DNA from 4 places in the Vreelandella sp. F11 genome. Region 1 is predicted to be linked to each of the others. Evidence: predicted binding sites of a transcription regulator. Region 1 holds the regulator's gene; each other region holds the start of a gene.
What was found. The regulator PhoB, encoded in region 1, activates phosphate uptake and scavenging genes when phosphate is short. The targets are predictions, from matches to a motif close to TGTCATANNNNTGTCANA.

Region 1 (5,115 bases):
GAAGCTAACCGGCGTGGGTTTGCCTGAAAGGGTTGCTGCCAAAGCTTTAGCGCTGGCTTGCAGCGGCTGTACGTACATGGCATTAACGCCGTCCACGCAGGCTACATCGCCCAGAGCGTAGATATTGTGGTGCGATGTGCGTAATTGGCGATCAACGACGATGCCGCTAGGCGATACGCTTAAGCCAGCGGCCTCGGCAAGCGCCGTGCGGGGTATCAGACCGGTGGCCATTAGCACGAGATCAGCACTGACGCTGTCGCCGTTGTCCAAGCGCAATGCGATGTGATCACTGCTTTCGGCGGCTATTGAAACAATTGAACGGCCAAGGTGAAGTTGGATACCTGCTTCGCTAAAGGTGTCGCCTAGGGCAATGCCCAAGGGCGGTGGCAGCAAGCGAGGAAGCAGGGTTCCTTCGGGGGCGACAATGCTGACCGAATGGCCTCCGGCGTGGAGGTCGTTGGCAAATTCACAGCCAACCAGCCCAGCGCCAATGATTGCTACCCGGGATGGGCCGTGGCCCAACGCTTTATAGAAGCGGCGGTAGTCGTCTAGGTCATTGATCGTAAAGCAGCGTGACGCCACGCTGGGATCGAGAGTGAAGGGCACCCGTGGAGCAGCACCGGTGGCCAGTACCAGTGTGTCGTAGCCAAGCACAGTGGCATCTTCAAGAAAAACTTTTTGGTTATCCACATCCAGTGCGCTTACCTGGGTGTGGATAACCAGCTCGGCATTAAGCTCTTCGCCCAGTTCGCTGGCGCTCCGCTGGGCCAATTGGTCAGGCTCCAAGCCTTTGGCGAAGCCGGTGGAGAGTAACGGCTTGCTGTAGTCATCACCGCTGTCTGCGCTCACCAGCGTGATTGAGCGTGGGTCGCCCAGGCGGCGCAGCGCCCGCGCAAGGCCAACCCCTGCCATACCGGTGCCAATAATCACCAGCGCAGCGTGAAACGAAGGTTTTTGTGCTTGGGGTGCGGGCATGCAGACACCAAAAGAGTTGCTAAAGAAAAAATGACTAAAAAAAGGCTGCCAATAATGAGAGGCGCTCAACCGTTTTATGAAAAAAGTCGCTAAAACCAAAGCCTCCAATGCCTCATGTTACACTAGCCAGCCCGTTAATTGCCCAGGAGAACTCGGTGACGGCTGCTGCTTTTCGGCAAACTCCTCTATTTTCCCGCTGGCGCCCGATTGATGCGGCGCGCCCGGCGATGAGTGCTTCCTGGTGGCAGTGGGTTGCCTCCACCGACTCGTTAACTGCACGCTTAATGGCAGCGGGGGGAGATAAGCCGTTTCGTGTAAGGCTGCTACGCCAGGGCGTCGGCTGGCCGCAACAGGATGAGGCGCAGGCGCTGGGCATTGGTGCCAAACGGTACGCCTGGCTGCGGGAAGTAGCGCTCTGCTTGGATGAAACTCCCTGGGTGGTGGCACGCTCGGTCGCCCCGCTCACGCAGCTCAAGGGCCAGCGGTTGGAGCGTCTGGGTGAACGCTCACTAGGCAGTTGGCTATTTCGTCAGCCGGGTTTAATCCGTGGGTCATTAGAGGCGACGACGCAAGCGCCGACTTTCGCTAGCGTGAGCGGTATACAAGGAAACGCTGCTTGGGGCCGTCGCTCTGTTTTTTATTACGGCTGTAAGCACGGCTCTCTGTCGTTATTAGTTCAAGAGTACTTTTTGGGTGCAATGGCTGATGATCTTGGTCTGCCTTCGCGCTAGGCTAGCGCCTGCATCTTATTCTTCGTGAGGTAAGCATGGATCGTTCATTGTTGCGGCCAAAGGGGTGGGCTCGCGTGGCAGATTTTTTACAGCTGATGCGCTTGAATCGACCGATAGGTACATGGCTGTTGATGTGGCCGACGCTGTGGGCACTTTGGGTCGCTGCAGAAGGAGTACCCGGGCGAAATGTGCTGCTGATTTTCGTAGCCGGTGTTTACGTGATGCGTGCCGCGGGCTGTGTAGTCAACGATTATGCTGACCGTCACTTTGATGGCCATGTGAAACGTACCAAAAACCGTCCATTAGCCACGGGCCGCATCAGCGAAACCGAGGCGCAGCTGCTGTTTATTGCCCTGGTGGCCGCGGCCTTCATTCTGGTACTGCTCACCAACTGGTTTACGGTGCTGCTCTCGCTGGGCGGGGTACTGCTGGCGACTATTTATCCGTTTATGAAGCGCTATACCCACTTTCCCCAGTTGGTTTTGGGGGCGGCGTTTTCCTGGGCAATTCCAATGGCCTTTGGCGCCGTGCTGGGCTACTTGCCGCTGGAAGCATGGCTGCTATTCTGCGCCAATGTGTGCTGGACAGTGGCCTACGATACTCAGTACGCCATGGTCGATCGCGACGATGATTTAAAAATTGGCATTAAATCGACAGCGGTGCTGTTTGGAAATGCAGACCGTTTGATCATTGGCCTTCTCCAGTTAGCTACCCTGGGGTTGCTGGCATGGGTAGGCTGGCGGGTTGGTTTAGGTGGTTTCTTTTGGCTAGGGCTCGCGGCCATGGCGGCGACTTTCCTGCATCAACAGTGCTTGATTCGCCACCAGGAGCGGGATGCTTGCTTCCAGGCGTTTCTCAATAATCACTGGTCGGGGCTGCTGATTTTTGCCGGTATCGCGCTCAGTTGGTGGCCTGTGACGGGCTAATTTTTTTGAATGTCATATAATTGTCATCAAGTCATGGTGTTATCGTCACTGATATGTCATTGAACTGTTTATCTTTAAACTAGTTTTCATTGAGCTCGTTTACTTTGAACACCGTGAGGCTCTGGTATGACCGCCAAGACCGTTCTGATTGTCGATGATGAGGCGTCGATTCGCGAGATGATCGCGGTAGCGCTGGAAATGGCTGACTATCGCGTGCTCGAAGCGGATAACGCCCAGGATGCCCATGCCATGGTGGTCGACCACCAGCCTGATCTACTGCTGCTGGACTGGATGATGCCCGGCACTAGCGGAATTGAGCTGGCAAGGCGCTTAAAGCGTGAAGAAGCCACTGCCGAGATTCCCATTATTATGCTCACCGCGAAAGGCGAAGAGGATAATAAAATTCAAGGGCTTGAAGCCGGTGCCGATGACTATATCACCAAGCCTTTTTCACCCCGGGAACTGGTGGCTCGGCTAAAGGCGGTGCTGCGTCGTGCGACCCCGCGTGGCGTTGAAGACCCGATTGAAATCAACGGCCTGCTGCTTGATCCGGTGAGCCACCGGGTCAGCGCCGACGGCAAAGCGCTGGAAATGGGGCCCACCGAGTACCGATTGCTACAGTTTTTTATGACCCACCAAGAGCGCGCTTATACACGTAGCCAACTGCTTGACCAAGTATGGGGTGGCAATGTGTATGTCGAAGAGCGCACGGTCGACGTGCATATTCGCCGCTTGCGCAAAGCGCTGGGCGACGTGCATCAAAACCTGATTCAAACGGTTCGGGGTACCGGTTACCGTTTCTCTGCTCGGGTGTAAATGTGCGCCTATGGAGCCGTGAGCTGTGGCGGCTAGCGTGGCTGGCCACGCTGGGCACCTGTCTGGGCTGGTTATTGGGTTCAGCAGGGCTAGGGCTGTCGGCAGGGCTTGCAATATGCCTTTTTTATCATCTGCGGCAACTGCGAGAGCTTTACCTGTGGCTCACCCTCCACCCCCATGATGAGCCACCTGCTGCCAGCGGAATGTGGGGCGAGCTATTTGATCGCCTATACCGCTATCAAAAAAGTCAGCGCATTACCCAAAGCCGCCTGAGGGCTACTTTGGCACGTATCCAGGAGTCCTCTGAAGCAATGCGCGACAGTGTGGTCATGCTTGATCGCCATGGTGATTTAGAGTGGTGGAACAGCGCGGCCACCGCCATGTTAGGGCTACAAACTGCCCACGATAGGGGCCAACACATCACCAACCTGCTGCGTGATCCCAGTTTTATCAGCTACTTTAATGCGCGTAACTACAGTGAACCGTTAACGCTCACCTCGCCGATTGATGAGCGACGAATCCTGCAGTATCAAATTACCCTCTACGGCGACGACGAGCGCTTGGTCATGGCTCGCGATATTACCCGCTTACATCGTCTTGAGCAGATGCGGCGCGACTTCGTCGCCAACGTCTCCCACGAGCTGCGCACTCCTCTGACCGTGCTTTCCGGCTATTTAGAAACCTACAGTGATATCGCCGATCAGCTTCCTCCCCGCTTGGGTCGCAGTATCCAGCAGATGCAGGAGCAGACCCAACGTATGCAGAATTTGGTCAATGATTTATTGCTGCTCTCGCGGTTGGAGATTGACCAAGGCGGTCAAGATCATCACCCCTTGTCACTTGCGCCTCTGCTGCAAAGCGTTTGTGCTGATGCGCTAGCCCTGTCGCATCAACGGCATACCATCACCGTTGCGCTCGAGAGCGACGCCCGGTTATTAGGCAGTGAGCAGGAAATCCGTAGCGCCGTCTCTAATCTTGCCTTTAATGCGGTTCGCTACACGCCAGCAGGTAGCCAAATCACACTGCGCTGGAAAGCTGACGCTTCAGGCGGCGGCTATATCGATGTAGAAGATAACGGTGAAGGCATAGACCCTGTTCATATACCCCGCTTAACAGAACGCTTTTACCGGGTCGATAAAGGGCGCAGCACGGCGACCGGTGGCACGGGTTTAGGCTTGGCCATCGTTAAGCACGTGTTGTTGCGTCACGATGCGCAACTGCAAATTGAATCCCTCCCCGGCAAGGGCGCCCTGTTCCGCTGCGCCTTCCCCTCCTCGCGTCTGGTTTAATTTAGCAAGGGATCCGACGCACAACGTTTGTAGAAGTGTGCAATATTGGCATGCAAGGTTGGTAAAACTTACTCATGTGTCATTTTTATACAGCTTTAAGCGCAAATTAATGGCTTGGGTAGTATCTCTTTGGTATAGCGTTAATAATATAAGTTATTGATTTTATTTAATTTATATTTTTATTGAGACTTTTGGCATGCCATCTGCAAGTTGTTGAGTAAGGAAGACGACCGCAGGAAATGCTGGCTACTGGTTAGCCCTTCTTTCTTAACCAAGCGGTAACAAACAGCGATCGGAGGTGGAATATGATGTCCAAGGATTTACTCAAGAAAGCTGGCATTTTAGGTGTATCTTTTGGTCTGATGGCAAGCCCATTGG
Region 2 (5,115 bases), 160 kb from region 1:
AAGTAAACGTGTTCCCTCCCGCCCAGGCCACTCCGCCTGGGCATTTTTTCTGGGGTGTAGGTTTGCAAACAATAAATATTATCGTTTAAATACAGCCCTTATTTTCTGGATGGCCTCTCACCACCATGCGCCACACCAACCTGTTCTCTTTGCTCGCCCGCTGCGGGCTATTTGCCGTTTGTATGCTGCACCTGTCGACCGCTCAGGCTCAGTGGGCCACGGTGGACTGGACGATCGCCGAAACGCTGTTGGCGATTGATGCGCCGGTGAGCAGTGTCGCCCAGCAGAGTGACTACCATGCCTGGGTAGGCGAGCCACCTATTCCCGATAGTGCCACCGATATGGGCCTGCGCACCCAGCCCAATATGGAACTGCTGGCTCAGGTGCCACCAGAGCAAACGCTGATTTCGCCCATGTTCGCGGGTTTAACGCCGCGCTTGGAGAAAATTGCGCCGGTCACTTTGTTTTCGCTCTACTCCCCCGGCACCGATACCTGGCAAGAAATGCAAACGCTGACCCGCCAACTAGGCGAGTTAACCGAGCACCAGCCCCAGGCTGAGCAGCTTATAGAAGAGAGCCAAGCCTTGATGACCCGCCTGCGCGAATCCCGCCCCCTCTCACAGTCTGAAATCTCCCCGCTGCTGATGGTGCAGTTTATGGATGCCCGCCACGTGCGCGTGTTTGGGGAGAACAGCTTGTACAACGCCGTGCTGGAGCAGCTTGAGTTGCCCAATGCCTGGGATCAAGCCACTAACGCCTGGGGGTTCGCACTGGTGGGGATTGAAGCGCTGGCACGCTATCCAGATGCAACACTAGTTGTCATCGACCCGCTGCCCGCCGGAGTCGATGAGCAGTTAGCAAAAAGCGGCCTATGGCAACAACTCCCCAGCGTAAAACACGATAATCTAGTCCATCTGCCCCCCGCCTGGAGCTTCGGCGCGCTTCCTTCCGCCCAGCGTTTTGCCCGACAGCTAACGACGGCACTGGAATCCCCTTCGATTAGTCGCTAGGTCAGAAGTTAGAAGACCACGACGCTACCAAAGCGTTCTTAATTACGATAGGTTAAGCACTTAAGATAAAGTAGATTTCGCTTACATTCAGGTTGGAGTTTTTACCTAAACGCAGCGAGGGAAGAGCATGACGCTAGCCATTGTAGCCACGCGAGCGGGCGTAGGTTTAGATGCACCGGCGGTGCATGTTGAGGTGCATCTGGCTAACGGCTTGCCGGGCCTAACGCTAGTGGGTTTGCCGGAAACGGCGGTAAAAGAGAGCCGCGAACGGGTGCGCAGTGCGCTAGTCAATGCAGGCTTTGATTTTCCCAATACCCGCCGTATTACCTTAAACCTTGCCCCCGCTGATCTTCCCAAAGAGGGAGGCCGTTTTGATCTGCCCATTGCACTGGGCATCCTAGCCGCCTCCGGGCAAATTCCGGTGGAAGCGTTAGAAGGCATGGAGTGCGCTGGTGAGCTGGCCCTGGACGGCAAACTGCGCGCGGTGCCGGGCATACTGCCCTTTGCCCTTGCCACACGACGAGCAAAGAAAGCGCTGATTATTCCCCGCGACTGCGCCGATGAAGCAGCACTGGCGGGGGATCTGCCGGTACTACCCGCCGATACGCTCTGGCAAGTCGTCGCTCACCTACTCGACCAAGAGAAGATCCCGCCGCACAAGCTCAGTGCCTCGGTGAAAACCACTGCCCCAGTAGATGATCTCGCCGATGTGCGCGGCCAGCAGCAGGCCCGCCGGGCGCTGGAAGTCGCTGCGGCCGGAGGCCACAATCTGCTATTCGCAGGCCCTCCCGGCACCGGCAAAACCATGCTGGCCAGTCGGCTGCCCGGTATTTTGCCGCCGCTTTCCGAAGAAGATGCGCTGGAAGTGGCCGCCGTGCGTTCGGTCTGCGGGCTACCGCTGGAAGCCGACTGGGGTAAGCGGCCCTTCCGCCAACCCCATCACAGCGCCAGCGCCGCCGCTTTGGTGGGTGGCGGCTCAAAACCCAAACCCGGCGAAATTTCACTCGCCCACCACGGCGTGCTGTTTTTGGATGAACTACCGGAGTTTTCCCGCCATGTGCTAGAGGTTTTGCGCCAACCGCTAGAAACGGGAGAGATCCATTTAGCCCGCGCCAGCCATGAGCGCCGTTACCCAGCTCAATTCCAGCTCGTCGCTGCCATGAACCCTTGCCCCTGCGGCCACTTGGGTGACCCGCGCCAACGCTGCCAGTGCACTGCCAGCCAAATCCAGCGTTACCAAGCGCGGCTTTCCGGACCACTGCTAGACCGGATCGATCTGCAAGTGGAGGTTCCCGCGCTGCCGCCAGAGCAGCTCACCGCACAAACTCAAGGCGAGTCGTCCGAAGCCGTGCGTGAACGGGTAATGGCCGCTCGGGAGCGCCAAATGGCCCGCGGGGCGCTCAACAGCCAACTTAGCGGCAAAGCCCTGGAAGCCGCCTGCGCGCTTAACGATGAAGAGCGCGCCTGGCTCGCGGGCGTACTCGAAAAGCTCAAGCTCTCCGCCCGCGCCTATCACCGCGTACTGCGCGTAGCCCTGACCCTTGCCGACCTTCAGGGCGAACCCAAGCCCACCCAACCGCACCTGATTGAAGCAATTGGCTACCGGCAGTTGGATCGGATGTTGAAAGGTGCCTAAGGGTGGTTATTCGCCATTACATCGACAAGCCGTTGGCAGAGGGCGTCGAGCTTCTCGCCGGTAGCAGCGTCATTTAATGCGCCTGAATCGTTAAACGCGCTGCCTGCCTTCGGCAGCGATAGCGGCTGGGGCAATACGATTAAACCAAGATTGGCAAGCAACTGCTGACCTAGCGGCAGCGCGCGGATACCGCCTAGCCCACCGGGTGATGCTCCCACCAACGCGGCCCACTTACCGGCAAACAACCCGAGCCCCGGCGTATCCTGATAGGGTCGTGACAGCCAATCCAATGTGTTTTTCAGCAGCGGCGTGATAAAGCCGTTGTACTCCGGCGAAGCGATCATCACTGCTTGGTGATCCGCCAGAAGCTCACGCAGCTTCAGCACATTCTCCGGCATGCCCTGAGCTTCGATATCTTCATCAAACAGCGGGCAGGGGTAATCCTTTAAATCGATAAAGGTGGCTACCCCGCCAAGCGCCCCAATACGCTTGGCGGCGAGCTTGGCTAGCTGCTTATTCAGTGACGCTTCTCGGGCACTGCCCGCAAATACCAGTACCTTTTTGACCGATGATCCCATTGTCATTTCCTCTTTGAATAATGTATTTGAAAGCCACACCATTTATTAATATTTACACCTGTTGAGCAAGGCGTATTTTACTACTCAGGGCCAGACTCGACGTGCCACCCTGCTGCCATTAAAACGTCTGCACTTTGTCATTCAACTATCACTATTACGGTTGAAAATTAGCAAATGCTGCACCTGCTCTAATTTCTCTTCCTAAATGGTGAAATAGTGATGACAAAGCCGTTACTAGCGACTGCTCTACTCGCCTTTGCGTTTACCAGTGCGGCAAACGCCCAGCAGAGCTTTCCCGCCACATTGTCCGGCCATGCCCAGCTACCCGGCAGCACCTTTGTGACGGCGCCTGCCGGTGCCGCTGAGCACTACAACGTCTCAGGTCGTTTTACCGGTCAAGAGGGCCGCGTTGAGCAGCTCTATACCAACGTGCAATCCACGGGGTTGGCGCTACCCTTTCCCAGTCAGCCGCTGCAGGGATTTTCCGGTATTCGCTCACTTGGCGATGACCGCTTCCTGGTGTTGACCGATAACGGCTTTGGCTCCAAAGCGAACTCCTCCGACGTCATTCTGATGTTTAACATCATAAAGAGTGACTGGGACACTGGGCGTGTCATCGTCGAGGAAACCATTCAACTATCGGATCCCAACCGCAAGGTGCCCTTCCCGATTATGAATGAAGCAACGCCTGGTCGCTTTTTAACCGGCGCTGATTTCGATATTGAATCGATACAGCCGGTGGGCGATAGCTACTGGATTGGCGATGAGTTCGGCCCTTGGATTATCCAGGTCGACAATGCGGGCGAAGTGCTGCAAGTGTTAGCCACCAAGCCTGGTGGTACGCTGATGCGCTCCCCCGACAATGCCTTTGCCCTCCCCCCGAACCCTGGCGAGTCTCTCGCTGATGATGTGGTCGTGTTTCGCTCCGGCGGTTATGAGGGCATGGCGCTCTCCGAAGACCAAACAACCCTTTACCCCTTGCTGGAAAAGCCAGTCTGGGACAGCAGCGCCAATGCCCCAGAAACCATTGATGGCACTCCCGTATTAAGAATGTTCGAGCTCGATGCTGAAACCGGCGAATGGAGCGATACAACCCGCTACTATCCCTTGGCGTCCGCGGATCATGCGATTGGCGATTTCAATCTGATTGGCGGAACTCGCGGCTTAATCATCGAGCGTGATAGTCGCCAGGGCGATCCGCGAGAAGCGTGGGCAGAGAATCCCGCCGAGTTCAAACGCATCTATCTCATCGACCTCGAACGTACGGACGAACAGGGTGTGCTTGAGAAAATCGCCTATATCGACTTGATGGACATCCAGGATCCAGAGGGCCTTGCACCGCGAGGAACGATCAACGGCACCTTTAACTTTCCCTTTGTGACCATTGAGAACGTCGATCGTGTCGATGAGCGCACCATCGTGGTCGCCAACGACAATAACTACCCGTTCTCGATTGGCCGCCAGCAGGGGCAAGCCGATGATAATGAGCTGATACTGCTCGATGTGGAGGACTTCCTGAATACCCAGTAAGGTGAGTGTGAACATAGGTAGGTAAAGCACAGAATAAATGCTCAGCGGCGTTTATTCTGTGCCCATAACGCTTCGAGAGGTCTATCACCGATATATTTTACGAAACCTATTTGCGAGCACTCTCGACAAACCCATCTACAAAGTTATCCAGCGCTTCAAACAGCACTTCACGGATGGGATCTGCCTCGTTTACCAAGTGGTGGCGAGCTTCCGGGTGGCGGTGAATTTCAGCATTGGGAAACTTCTTCGCCAGAATCGCCAAATTCCACTCCCAATCGACGGTCAAGTCCTGCTCGCCCTGAAGAATCAAGGTAGGCAGCGGGTTGGGCTCCTGGGCCAGCAGGCGCGGCATCCAGCGGCG
Region 3 (5,115 bases), 480 kb from region 1:
TTGGTTTAGCGCAGAACTTTGCAGCGTTAAAAGCGTTAGCCACGACAGGGATTCAAAAAGGGCATATGGCGCTCCACGCTAAAAATATCGCCTTGATGGCAGGAGCAGAAGGGGCAGAAGTTGGCCTGGTAGCCGAAGCACTTGTGAAGCAGGGTAGCGTGCGTGTTGATCTAGCGCAGGTGGAGTTAGCGAAGCTACGATATAAACCTGAATAAAACGGCTTGAATCCACAGCGCGAGCACTGCCAAGCTTTACTCATTAGAAGACGAAGGCTCTGGCCGAGTAGCCAGCCAAACGGCAATCAGCATTAGTAGAGCGATCACGCCCCAGCGTGTCCAGCCGGGGCCGAGTGACCAGCCGGTAATCAGCGCACTCAACGCGATCATGCTAACGGCGGCCAGCTTGGCACGCCGGGGGATGGCACGCTCCTGCTCCCAGGTGACCAGCAGCGGGCCGACATAGTGGCGGGAGCGAATCCAGGCCTCAAAGCGCGGCGAGCCTTTGGAGGCGCAGTAAACCGCCATCAGCATAAACACAGTGGTGGGCAGCAGAGGCAGAAAAATGCCCAGTACACCGATGCTAAAACTAACTCCTGCCAGCACCACCCACATGAGGCGGATCAGTCTCATTCCTGCTCCTAAATTGGCGACCTGTGCAAATGACAACGTGCTGCATGGATTAAGTATGAACACATTGAGGCGCGCCGTCAGCAGTGGTGACCTAGCATGAAGGTCACTTTAGATCGCCATTAAGGCGCCACGATTTCGGCGATATCGACCCCCAAGCGTTCGCTGGCCAATGCGGCCCCGCTAGTCAGCCATCCAATCAGCAGCGCTGCCAGCGAGCGTCGTATCAGGCGGGATGCTTTCATGCCACCGCCTCTTGCTCGCCGAGTTCATCCAGCAACTGCCGCCAGTCCCGGCGCTCAGCGCGGCCTTCCTGGCGCTCTGCATAAAGCTGTAGCACCAGCGAGCCTTGGGCATCGAAGGCCTCAATGCTGGTCACGCCGCCGTCGCGGTTGGGCTTGCTGACTTGCCAAACCTGGTCAATTGCGGCGTCATCAAGGTGCAGAGTGAAATGCTCGCCAAACAGGTTCAGCCAACCACGGGCGCGCTGTGGAGCGGGCAGTGTGCCGGTATGAATCTGCACGCAGCCGGGACTGGCGACAAACAGCATCAGCGGCAGCCCGCGCTGGCTGGCTTGCTGAAGCACCATCTCCAGTGCGTGCGTAGGTAACGCCTGGGTATAGCGGCCTTCCATTAGTTGGTTGGCCTCAATGCGCTCCAGGCGGTGGCGCTGGAGAAGGGCAAAGAACTGGTGCACATCGCGCATCGCGGCCCACTCGCTGGTAAGGGAAGGTATTTCGGGGAGTGGGCGCTTGAGACGGGGCATGCTCTGGGTAAACGCCGGCGTGTCCCGCGTTCCCAAGGCTGCCAGTGCGCCCCAAGGGCGCGGCAGCGGGTTTTCCAGAGCAAAGCATTTATGCACGGCGCAGCCATGCTGGTTAAATATCTGCAGGCTCCAGCGCCACTTCGGCTCTTCTGCGTTGCTGGAAGGTACAGGGTCGCGGATCAAGCAGGCCCAGTGCCAGTGGGTGTAGAGCAAGCGTAGATCCAGGCCGCCGGGGTTGAGCAGCAAGCCAGTTTGCGGCCCGCCGCTGAGTTCAGGATAATCGCCGGTCTGTTCCAGCACGGCCAGCCGGGAGCGGGTCAACGCCTTCACCCGTCCCAACTGGGGCAGGTAGGCGGCAAGCTCGTTGGGCGTAAGCGGCAGCGTCAATACATCGCGGCCCAAACGAGCGGCTTGGAGTTCACCTTCACTGATCGCTAAGCGTTCGGCAATCTCAATGGCAGGAAGGCGTGGCTTTGCGGCGCGCGCCGCGTCAAGGGCTTCGATAATGGCGATCTGTTGGGAGGAAGTCATGACGCACCTCTTTTATGGTTCACTGGCTGGGTGCGATGGGCTACCTGGCTGGCGTTGCTGTATAAATCTTTAAATGAATCAGGGCTTGAAGTGTTAACAGCGTTAAGCGTTGAGGATTAGCTTGCCGCTTTTAGTGCGGCGCAACACATAGCGGCGCTGTTCATGGTGAATCACCAGTTGGCCTGAGCTACCAAGCAATTCGCTGCTATCTACTTCGCGGGGCGCTGAGGCTGACGTATCCCTCTGGGGCGTATCCCCCTGGCGAGTGCCCTTATCGGCGAGCTGCATGAGAGGATAACTCCTGTGTTAATGATAACTATTAGCGTTAATTTAGCAGAGTTGCCGGTATCTCTCAATAGGATTTGGGGAGTTGGGGCGCCTAGCCCAATGTTCTTCATCTAAATGCAGCCACGTCGTCATCGTGTTGTCATTTAGCTTCTTTAGTGTCTCCTAACGTTCAATTGTTGGCCTACAAACGATCAGGGGGAGACCACAATGAGTAAAGAGATCGAAGATCATCGCCTGTTTAACCACAGCGGCAATCAACCTTTCGCGGAAGTATTGGCGCACCATGTATCCCGGCGCGATGTGATGCGCGGTGGTTTGAGCATGGCGGCTGCCTCGATGCTTAGCTTTGGCGGTGCTGCTCAAGCGCTTGCCTCCAGCGGAGCCCAAAAAACACCCCTGACACTGGCGTTTGAGGCGGTTCAAGGATCACTTACTGATGCTGTGGTGGTGCCAGAAGGTTACGTGGCCCAAGTCCTGGTGCCCTGGGGGACGCCGTTAAGCGCTGGCGACAGTTGGCAGCCTGACCAGCCAATGACCGCCGAGCGCCAAGCCTCGAGTGTGGGCATGCACCACGACGGCATGGCCGGTTTTGCCCTGGATACCGACAACGCCTCACGGCGTTTTGTGCTGGCGCTCAACAATGAGTATATCGACCAGTCGGCACTCTGGGCGCCCCAGGGCGGCCCCACCAATGCGGATGAGGGCCAGCGTCCGGCCGAGGAGTCACGCACCGAAATCAATGCTCACGGTGTCACCCTTGTCGAGGTGGAAAAAGACGCCAGCGGCCAATGGGCGCATGTGCCGGGCTCCCTCTATAACCGCCGCTTTACCAGCGCAACGGAAATGGATCTGGCTGGCCCCGTGGCGGGCAGTGACTACGTCAAAACGCGCTTTTCGCCTGAGGGTACCCAAACCCGTGGTACCAACAATAACTGCGGTAACGGGGTAACGCCCTGGGGCACTTATATAGCCTGTGAAGAGAACTGGCCCGATATCTTTGTGAACCGCGGCGAACGCTTCCAGGACGATGCGCGGATTGGTATTCCCACCGATAAAAGCCGCTATGGTTGGGATACTTCGGCAGGTGATGCCTCAGAACAGAATGACGAATTTGCTCGCTTCGATATTACCCCGCGCGGCGAGCGTGCCGAAGATGATTATCGTAACGAAGCACGCACGTTCGGCTACCAGGTGGAAGTGGATCCCTATAGTGATGCATTGGCGGTTAAGCGTACGGCACTCGGCCGTTTCCGCCATGAAGGGTGTTGGTTAGGGAAGCTGGAAGCCGGTCAGCCAGTGGTTTACTACTCGGGGCACGATGCCCGCAACGAGTATGTATACAAATACGTCTCCGACGCTGCCTGGGATTCCGCCGATGCCAACCGCCCCGGTGAAGCGTACGATCGTCTTGCCATTGGCAACAAATATTTGGATAACGGCACCCTCTATGTGGCCCGTTTCCATGCTGACGGCAGCGGCGAATGGCTGCCGCTAACGCCTAGCACCCAAACGCGCGATGGTCGCACACTGGCGGCGGCGTTGGGGCTAGCCGACGACGATGCGGCAGGTATCATCATCAACACCTGTGATGCAGCAGATTTGTTGGGTGCCACGCCAATGGATCGTCCTGAGTGGGCTTCCGTCGATCCTGCATCCGGTGAGGTGTATCTCACCCTCACCAATAACACACAGCGTACCGCTGAAGAGACAGCCCCAACCTACACTAATGACGGTGAGCACCTGGAACAAGCAGGTGTTGGTTACGATTTAGCGCCCACCAATGCCGCCAACCCTCGCGCCAATAACGAAGCGGGGCATATTATTCGCTGGCGGGAAAGCCGGCTGCCCAATGCCTTTACTTGGGAAGTGTTTGTGTTTGGTGCTGCCGCTGATGATACAGATAATCACTCGGGCTTGACCGAAATGAACCAGTTTGCCAGCCCAGATGGGCTTTGGTTTGACGAGCGCGATGATGGTCAGGGCATTCTTTGGATTCAGACCGATAACGGCTACGAAGGCATCACGGAGTACACCAACGACCAGTTGCTTGCAGTAGTCCCCAATGGGCTGGACGATATCCAGGGAACCGGCCCGGTGGTCAACAGCAGCAACCAGCAACAGCTTAAGCGCTTTGCGGTGGGGCCGAACGGCTGCGAAGTGACAGGTATCTTTGCCACGCCGGATAAAACCGCGCTGTTCATTAATATTCAGCACCCAGGTAACTGGCCAGCGGATGATAACGCACTGGTACAAGACGCCACCGTTGCCGCTAGCGGCCAAGTCCGCCCGCGGGCATCGACTGTGGTGATTCAGAAGCGTGACGGTGGGCCGGTAGGCGTTTAAAAGCCAGGCTTTAACACCAGGCTTAAATACGCAGTAGCAAGCCTATACAAGCGTCGAACCTCTCCCAGGTTCGACGCTTTTTTTGATGCTAGCGTTGCGGTACATGGCATTTTTTCTGCCGAGCCTTTAACGCCTGAATGGCATCGACCTTTAGTGGCAGCTGGTTGGCCCAGAGAATATCTTCGCGGCAATGTCCAATATCCTGCAACACCTGTTCGTCGTAAGCCAGGAGCGGCAAGATATGGCGTCGAAATAGCCGCCGACGCTGGTAGCGCCACCAACGCATATCGACCGCTCTAATCAGCCCCATTGGCGGCATGGCAGGCATGTAAAACTGCAATTGTGGCGGCTTGGGCGGCGGCGCCAACTGGCTGGCCTTTTCCCAGGCGTTATGGGCATGTTGGGTAGGATTTTCGAACTTCATCGCGCACCTCCATCGTCACCTCCGCTTTACACTAAGCGGTGCCTACCCACCGACTGGGCAGGTGTGAACTGTGATTAATAAGTAGGAGGGTCGCGACCTCTGGTTATCAGCTTGGTGCTTTACCTTGGATCAATCAA
Region 4 (5,115 bases), 410 kb from region 1:
TCTCTTTCCTGCTCCCGAGAGGATCCTTTCATGACCTCTGTTTAGCGCCAACTGCCTGACGCCCTTGATGTTTGTCATGATAGCGTCACAAAAATGACGCACGCTTGCAGCTTATCAACAGCCTCCAGGGACGGTGACACATCATCGACACCACCGCTGGTGATTAGGGTGGCAGCAGAGGGCAGCAGGCAAATGACCGCACAAGAAGCGCAGTGGCTAAAAAAGATCATTGCACAAGAAGAGTTGCATGTGCTTTTTCAGCCCATTGTGGATGCCAGCCAACAGGCGATTTATGGCTACGAAGCACTGATCCGAGGGCCTAAAACCTCGCCGCTGTACTCCCCGTTACGTTTGTTTGAGGTGGCTACCCAGGCCGGGAAGTTAGTCGAGTTAGATTTGCTTTGTCGGCGCCTCGCCATACAGCGTTTTGCAGAGCTCGACCTACCCGGTTTGCTGTTTCTTAACGTGATGCCGCTGACGATTGTGGAGCGCGACTTTCGCGAAGGCTTAACCCTTGGCTTTATTCGTGACAGCGGTTTGCCCCCAGAGCGGGTGGTGATCGAACTCACTGAACATGTGCCTATCCATGACTATGAACTAATGCGCCAGGCGGTGGATCACTACCGCACCATGGGCTTCCAGGTGGCGCTGGATGATCTCGGTGCCGGGCACTCAAGCCTGCGCCACTGGTCTGAGCTGCGCCCCGATTTCGTTAAGCTCGATCGCCACTTTATCTCCGGCATCGACCAGGATCCTGCCAAGCGAGAATTCCTACGCTCGATCCTCGATGTGGCCCGTAGTCTGGATTGCCAGGTCATTGCCGAAGGCGTGGAGACCGCCGCCGAGCATCTCTGCTTGTGGGAACTCGACCGCGGCCTCGCGCTGCTGCAAGGTTTCTATTTTGCTCGACCCACCCAGCAGCCGCCGTTGGAACTCAACATGCTGCTGCCGGCGACCACCCATTTAAAAAGTCCCGCTGGCCGCACCGCCCGCTCAATTTTGCGGACTACCGAGGCCATCACCACGGATTGCGCTGTGCCGTATATCTCCGAACGTTTTCGTCAACAGCCCAGCTTGCGCTGTGTGGCCGTGCTGGAGAATGGCAAGCCCGTAGCGGTGGTGCGCCGCAATGCATTTTTAACCCTGTTTACCAACCCCTACAGCCATTCACTTTATGCCAAGCGCCGTGTGCTGGACGTTGCTGATGCACGCATGCTGGTGGCTGAAGCAGATACGCCGCTGGAGATTTTGAGCCAGAAGCTGACCGATAGCCGGGATATCGAGCAGGAGGACTTTGTTATCGTTAAGGCTAACGGTGACTACCTGGGCATGGGCAATATCGTTGACCTACTACGTGAAATTACTGCCATTCAGGTGCGTCAAGCCCGCCACGCCAATCCGCTGACGGGCTTGCCGGGCAATATTCTGATTAATGAAACCCTGGCCGCCTATTTAGCTGCAGAGCGCGGGTTTGCCGCGGCCTACGTTGATTTGGATAACTTTAAAGCCTTTAACGACGCCTATGGCTACGCCCGCGGTGACCACATCATTATTTCGCTATCGCGGCTGCTGCAAGCCCAGGTAGAGAACGCCGGGGGATTTATCGGCCATATTGGCGGTGACGATTTCATGATGCTGCTGCCGCTTGAGCACTGGGAAAGTGTTTGTAAGCAAATTCTGCACTCATTCGAGGTGATGGCCCCGGGTTTCTACGAAGAGGCTGACCGCCTTCAGGGCGGGATTCATATCGAAAACCGACAAAATAGACTGACGTTTTACCCTTTTGTCAGTGTCTCGATTGCGGTGAAGCCCATCCCCGATGCGACCAACTGTCAATCGCTGGATATAGCGGGTGAACTTTCCGAGCTGAAGCATCAAGCCAAAAAAATCCCTGGCAATAGTCTGTTCGTGGAGCGTCGCGGCCGCGATGCTGCTCAAGCCACACATTAAAGATGCCTGCTTAAAAACGTCACGAAGTGGTCATATAAGTGCCCCATTTTTGTCATCTGGACTCGTCAGGATGTTGTCATCTTTTAACAACTCTACAGAACGCTACAGGTGACCCATGCAAACATTATCCCTCTCCCGCACGTTAATCAGTGCCGCCGTTGCCAGTGCCTTCGCCTTGGCCGCTGTAAACGCCTCTGCGGATCTTTCATCACGCTATGTGGATAATGATGGCGATATGATCGCCGATGTTCCCAGCGACGAGTCACAGTGGGTTGACCCGGATACCCTGGTGTTTGCCTATACCCCGGTTGAAGATCCCGCGGTTTACGCGGATGTCTGGTCTGACTTTCTGGATCACCTGAGCGAAGCCACCGGTAAAAAAGTCCAGTTCTTTCCGGTCCAGTCCAACGCTGCCCAGCAGGAAGCGCTGCGCGCTGGCCGCCTGCACGTCGCTGGCTTTAATACCGGCGGCGTACCGGTGGCGGTTAACTGCGGTGGCTTCCGTCCCTTCGCCATGATGGCCGCTGAAGATGGCAGCTTTGGCTACGAGATGGAGATCATCACCTACCCAGGAAGCGGCATTGAAGACGTTGAAGACTTGCAGGGTCGCCAGCTAGCGTTTACCTCCGAGACTTCCAACTCTGGCTTCCGCGCCCCGTCAGCGTTGCTGCGCTCTGAGTACGGCATGGAAGCGGGCGAAGATTTCGAGACCGCTTTTTCGGGCTCCCACGACAACTCAATTCTCGGCGTGGTCAACGAAGACTACGACGCGGCGGCGATTGCTAACTCCGTGGGCAAGCGAATGATTTCCCGCGGTGTGGTGAACGAAGGTGATTACGACATCATCTACACCTCACAAACCTTCCCCACCACCGCTTACGGGCTGGCGAATAACCTGAATCCGGAACTTGCCGAGAAAATTCAGGATGCGTTCTTCAGCTACGACTGGGAAGGCACTGCCCTCGAGTCAGAATTCGCCAACTCCGGCGAAGCACAGTTTATTCCGATTACTTATCAGGAAAACTGGGAAGTTATTCGCACCATCGCTGACGCCAACGGCGTGACCTACGACTGCGATTAATCTCTAAGCAGCACCCCAATACGATCGGCCAGGAGGGCAACCTTCTGGCCGAACCGCTATGTAGATGAGGCACTTCCATGTTGACACTCACCGGCGTTGGCAAACGTTACCCTACCGGGGATCGAGCGCTGACGGATATTGAACTCACGCTGCCCAAAGGCCAAGTGCTGGCGCTGATTGGCCCCTCTGGCGCGGGTAAAAGCACGCTAATTCGCTGTGTTAACCGGCTGGTTGAGCCTACCCAGGGCAGCATTCGTCTGGACGGCACGGAGCTGACGAAGCTTTCGGGGCATAAGCTGCGTCACGCCCGCCGCTCCATGGGCATGATTTTCCAAGAGTATGCGCTGGTAGACCGCTTAACCGTGATGGAGAACGTACTCTCGGGTCAGCTCGGTTATGTGGGCTTTTGGCGCAGCTTCCTGCGCCGCTACCCGCAGGAGGCCGTGATTGAAGCCTTCCGTCTATTGGAGCGAGTGGGGCTGCCGCATGCCATTGATAAACGCGCCGATGCCCTGTCCGGTGGCCAACGCCAACGGGTGGGTATCGCCAGGGCGCTCCTGCAAAGTCCCAAGCTGTTGCTGGTGGATGAACCTACCGCCAGCCTTGACCCAAAAACTTCCCGCCAAATTATGCGTTTGATTCGCGAGCTATGCGCAGAGCGCGAACTGGCGGCGATCATCAATATTCACGACGTGGCCCTGGCTCAGCAGTTTGCCGATCGTATTGTCGGCCTGCGCGCGGGAGAGATCGTTTTTGATGGCCTGCCCAGCGAGCTCGACAGCGAGATACTCACCACGATCTATGGCGAAGAGGAGTGGGACACCACGCCTGAGCCAGTGGACGATGAAGTCAGCGGTGATGAAGCGACTAACACTGCCCCGTTTAATCCTCCCTACGCGCGGGTGATGTCGACCATTGAAGCGGGAGCGACACGATGAACGAGCAGGCACGCCAGCAGTCGGCGCAGCGCGGTCAGTGGCGGCGTCTACCGCTAATTGAAAGCCCTCGCTTGCGCTGGGGGCTAGCCATCGGCGCGGTGGTGTATCTGTTTTTAGCGCTTGCCTCGGTAGAGGTGAACTGGGCGCGGGTAGCGGAAGGCGCAGGCCGGGCGGTTAATTTTTTAGGCGCCTTTATGCAGCCAGACTTTGTCAGTCGCTACGACGATATCGTTGCGGGCTTGCTGGAAAGTTTGACCATGACACTCACCTCCACGGTACTGGGTGTGCTGCTGGCGATACCCGTAGGCTTAGGCGCGGCGCGAAATATCTCACCGCTGCCGATCTACTTTGTGTGTCGCGGGATTATTGCCGTTTCGCGCACCTTTCAGGAGATCATCATCGCCATTCTGTTTGTGGTGATGTTCGGCTTTGGGCCCTTTGCGGGCATGATCACCCTGGCTTTCGCGACAATTGGCTTTATGGCCAAGCTGCTGGCGGAAGATATCGAAGACTTGGATTGGCGTCAGGTGGAAGCGGTGCGTGCCACCGGCGCCAGCTGGTGGCAGACCATGAATCACGCCGTGCAGCCCCAGGTGATGCCGCGTTTGATCGGGCTCTCTATGTACCGGCTGGATATCAATTTCCGGGAGTCCTCGGTAATCGGCATTGTCGGCGCAGGCGGTATTGGTGCTACGCTGAACACCTCACTGAGCCGCTATGAGTACGACACCTCCGCGGCGATTCTGCTGATCATTATCGCTATCGTGCTGCTATGTGAATATAGCTCTAGCCATGTTCGCCGCTGGACTCAGTAAATGCTGATTCAGTAGCTTCTGGTTCAATAATTTCTGGCCCCTTAATTTGTCGAGAGTTTAAATGCCTGTTTCCACTACACCCCAGGGTCAGCCAGTTTGGCAGCGGCGTACTACCCGCGCTCAATGGTTGCAGTACCTGGCTTGGCTGGCGGGTGTCAGCCTATTTCTGCTCTGCTGGAAGATGATTTCCGACAACACTATGTGGGTATTTGTGGAAGATGCCGGTCGCCAGGGAGCAGACTTGATCAGCCGCATGACCCCTCCCAAGTGGGGCTACGCCAGTGTGCTCTGGAAGCCCATGTGGGACACCATCAATATCGCTACGTTGGGC

Region 2: a site for PhoB is predicted at 3,360-3,377, ahead of ACFIOZ_RS20855 (esterase-like activity of phytase family protein). Genes of this name have one in related genera too.
Region 3: a site for PhoB is predicted at 2,338-2,355, ahead of ACFIOZ_RS19485 (PhoX family protein). Genes of this name have one in related genera too.
Region 4: a site for PhoB is predicted at 2,014-2,031, ahead of phnD (phosphate/phosphite/phosphonate ABC transporter substrate-binding protein). Genes of this name have one in related genera too.

What each region holds. Positions count from the first base shown of each region.
Region 1 covers NZ_CP170448.1:4,734,582-4,739,696, reverse strand. The annotation lists gene ACFIOZ_RS21655 (NAD(P)/FAD-dependent oxidoreductase) at 1-975, opposite strand, end outside; gene ACFIOZ_RS21650 (chorismate--pyruvate lyase family protein) at 1,083-1,706, shown strand; gene ubiA (4-hydroxybenzoate octaprenyltransferase) at 1,742-2,632, shown strand; gene phoB (phosphate regulon transcriptional regulator PhoB) at 2,759-3,448, shown strand; gene phoR (phosphate regulon sensor histidine kinase PhoR) at 3,451-4,737, shown strand; gene ACFIOZ_RS21630 (hypothetical protein) at 5,043-5,115, shown strand, end outside.
Region 2 covers NZ_CP170448.1:4,574,942-4,580,056, forward strand. The annotation lists gene ACFIOZ_RS20840 (ABC transporter substrate-binding protein) at 126-1,010, shown strand; gene ACFIOZ_RS20845 (YifB family Mg chelatase-like AAA ATPase) at 1,138-2,646, shown strand; gene ACFIOZ_RS20850 (NADPH-dependent FMN reductase) at 2,643-3,224, opposite strand; gene ACFIOZ_RS20855 (esterase-like activity of phytase family protein) at 3,444-4,754, shown strand; gene ACFIOZ_RS20860 (alpha/beta hydrolase) at 4,861-5,115, opposite strand, start outside.
Region 3 covers NZ_CP170448.1:4,257,537-4,262,651, reverse strand. The annotation lists gene ACFIOZ_RS19510 (hydroxymethylglutaryl-CoA reductase, degradative) at 1-215, shown strand, start outside; gene ACFIOZ_RS19505 (YbaN family protein) at 252-629, opposite strand; gene ACFIOZ_RS19500 (hypothetical protein) at 749-871, opposite strand; gene ACFIOZ_RS19495 (ChuX/HutX family heme-like substrate-binding protein) at 868-1,923, opposite strand; gene hemP (hemin uptake protein HemP) at 2,026-2,211, opposite strand; gene ACFIOZ_RS19485 (PhoX family protein) at 2,419-4,554, shown strand; gene ACFIOZ_RS19480 (hypothetical protein) at 4,643-4,978, opposite strand.
Region 4 covers NZ_CP170448.1:300,157-305,271, forward strand. The annotation lists gene ACFIOZ_RS01455 (alkaline phosphatase D family protein) at 1-34, shown strand, start outside; gene ACFIOZ_RS01460 (bifunctional diguanylate cyclase/phosphodiesterase) at 193-1,950, shown strand; gene phnD (phosphate/phosphite/phosphonate ABC transporter substrate-binding protein) at 2,066-3,031, shown strand; gene phnC (phosphonate ABC transporter ATP-binding protein) at 3,109-3,969, shown strand; gene phnE (phosphonate ABC transporter, permease protein PhnE) at 3,966-4,784, shown strand; gene phnE (phosphonate ABC transporter, permease protein PhnE) at 4,846-5,115, shown strand, end outside.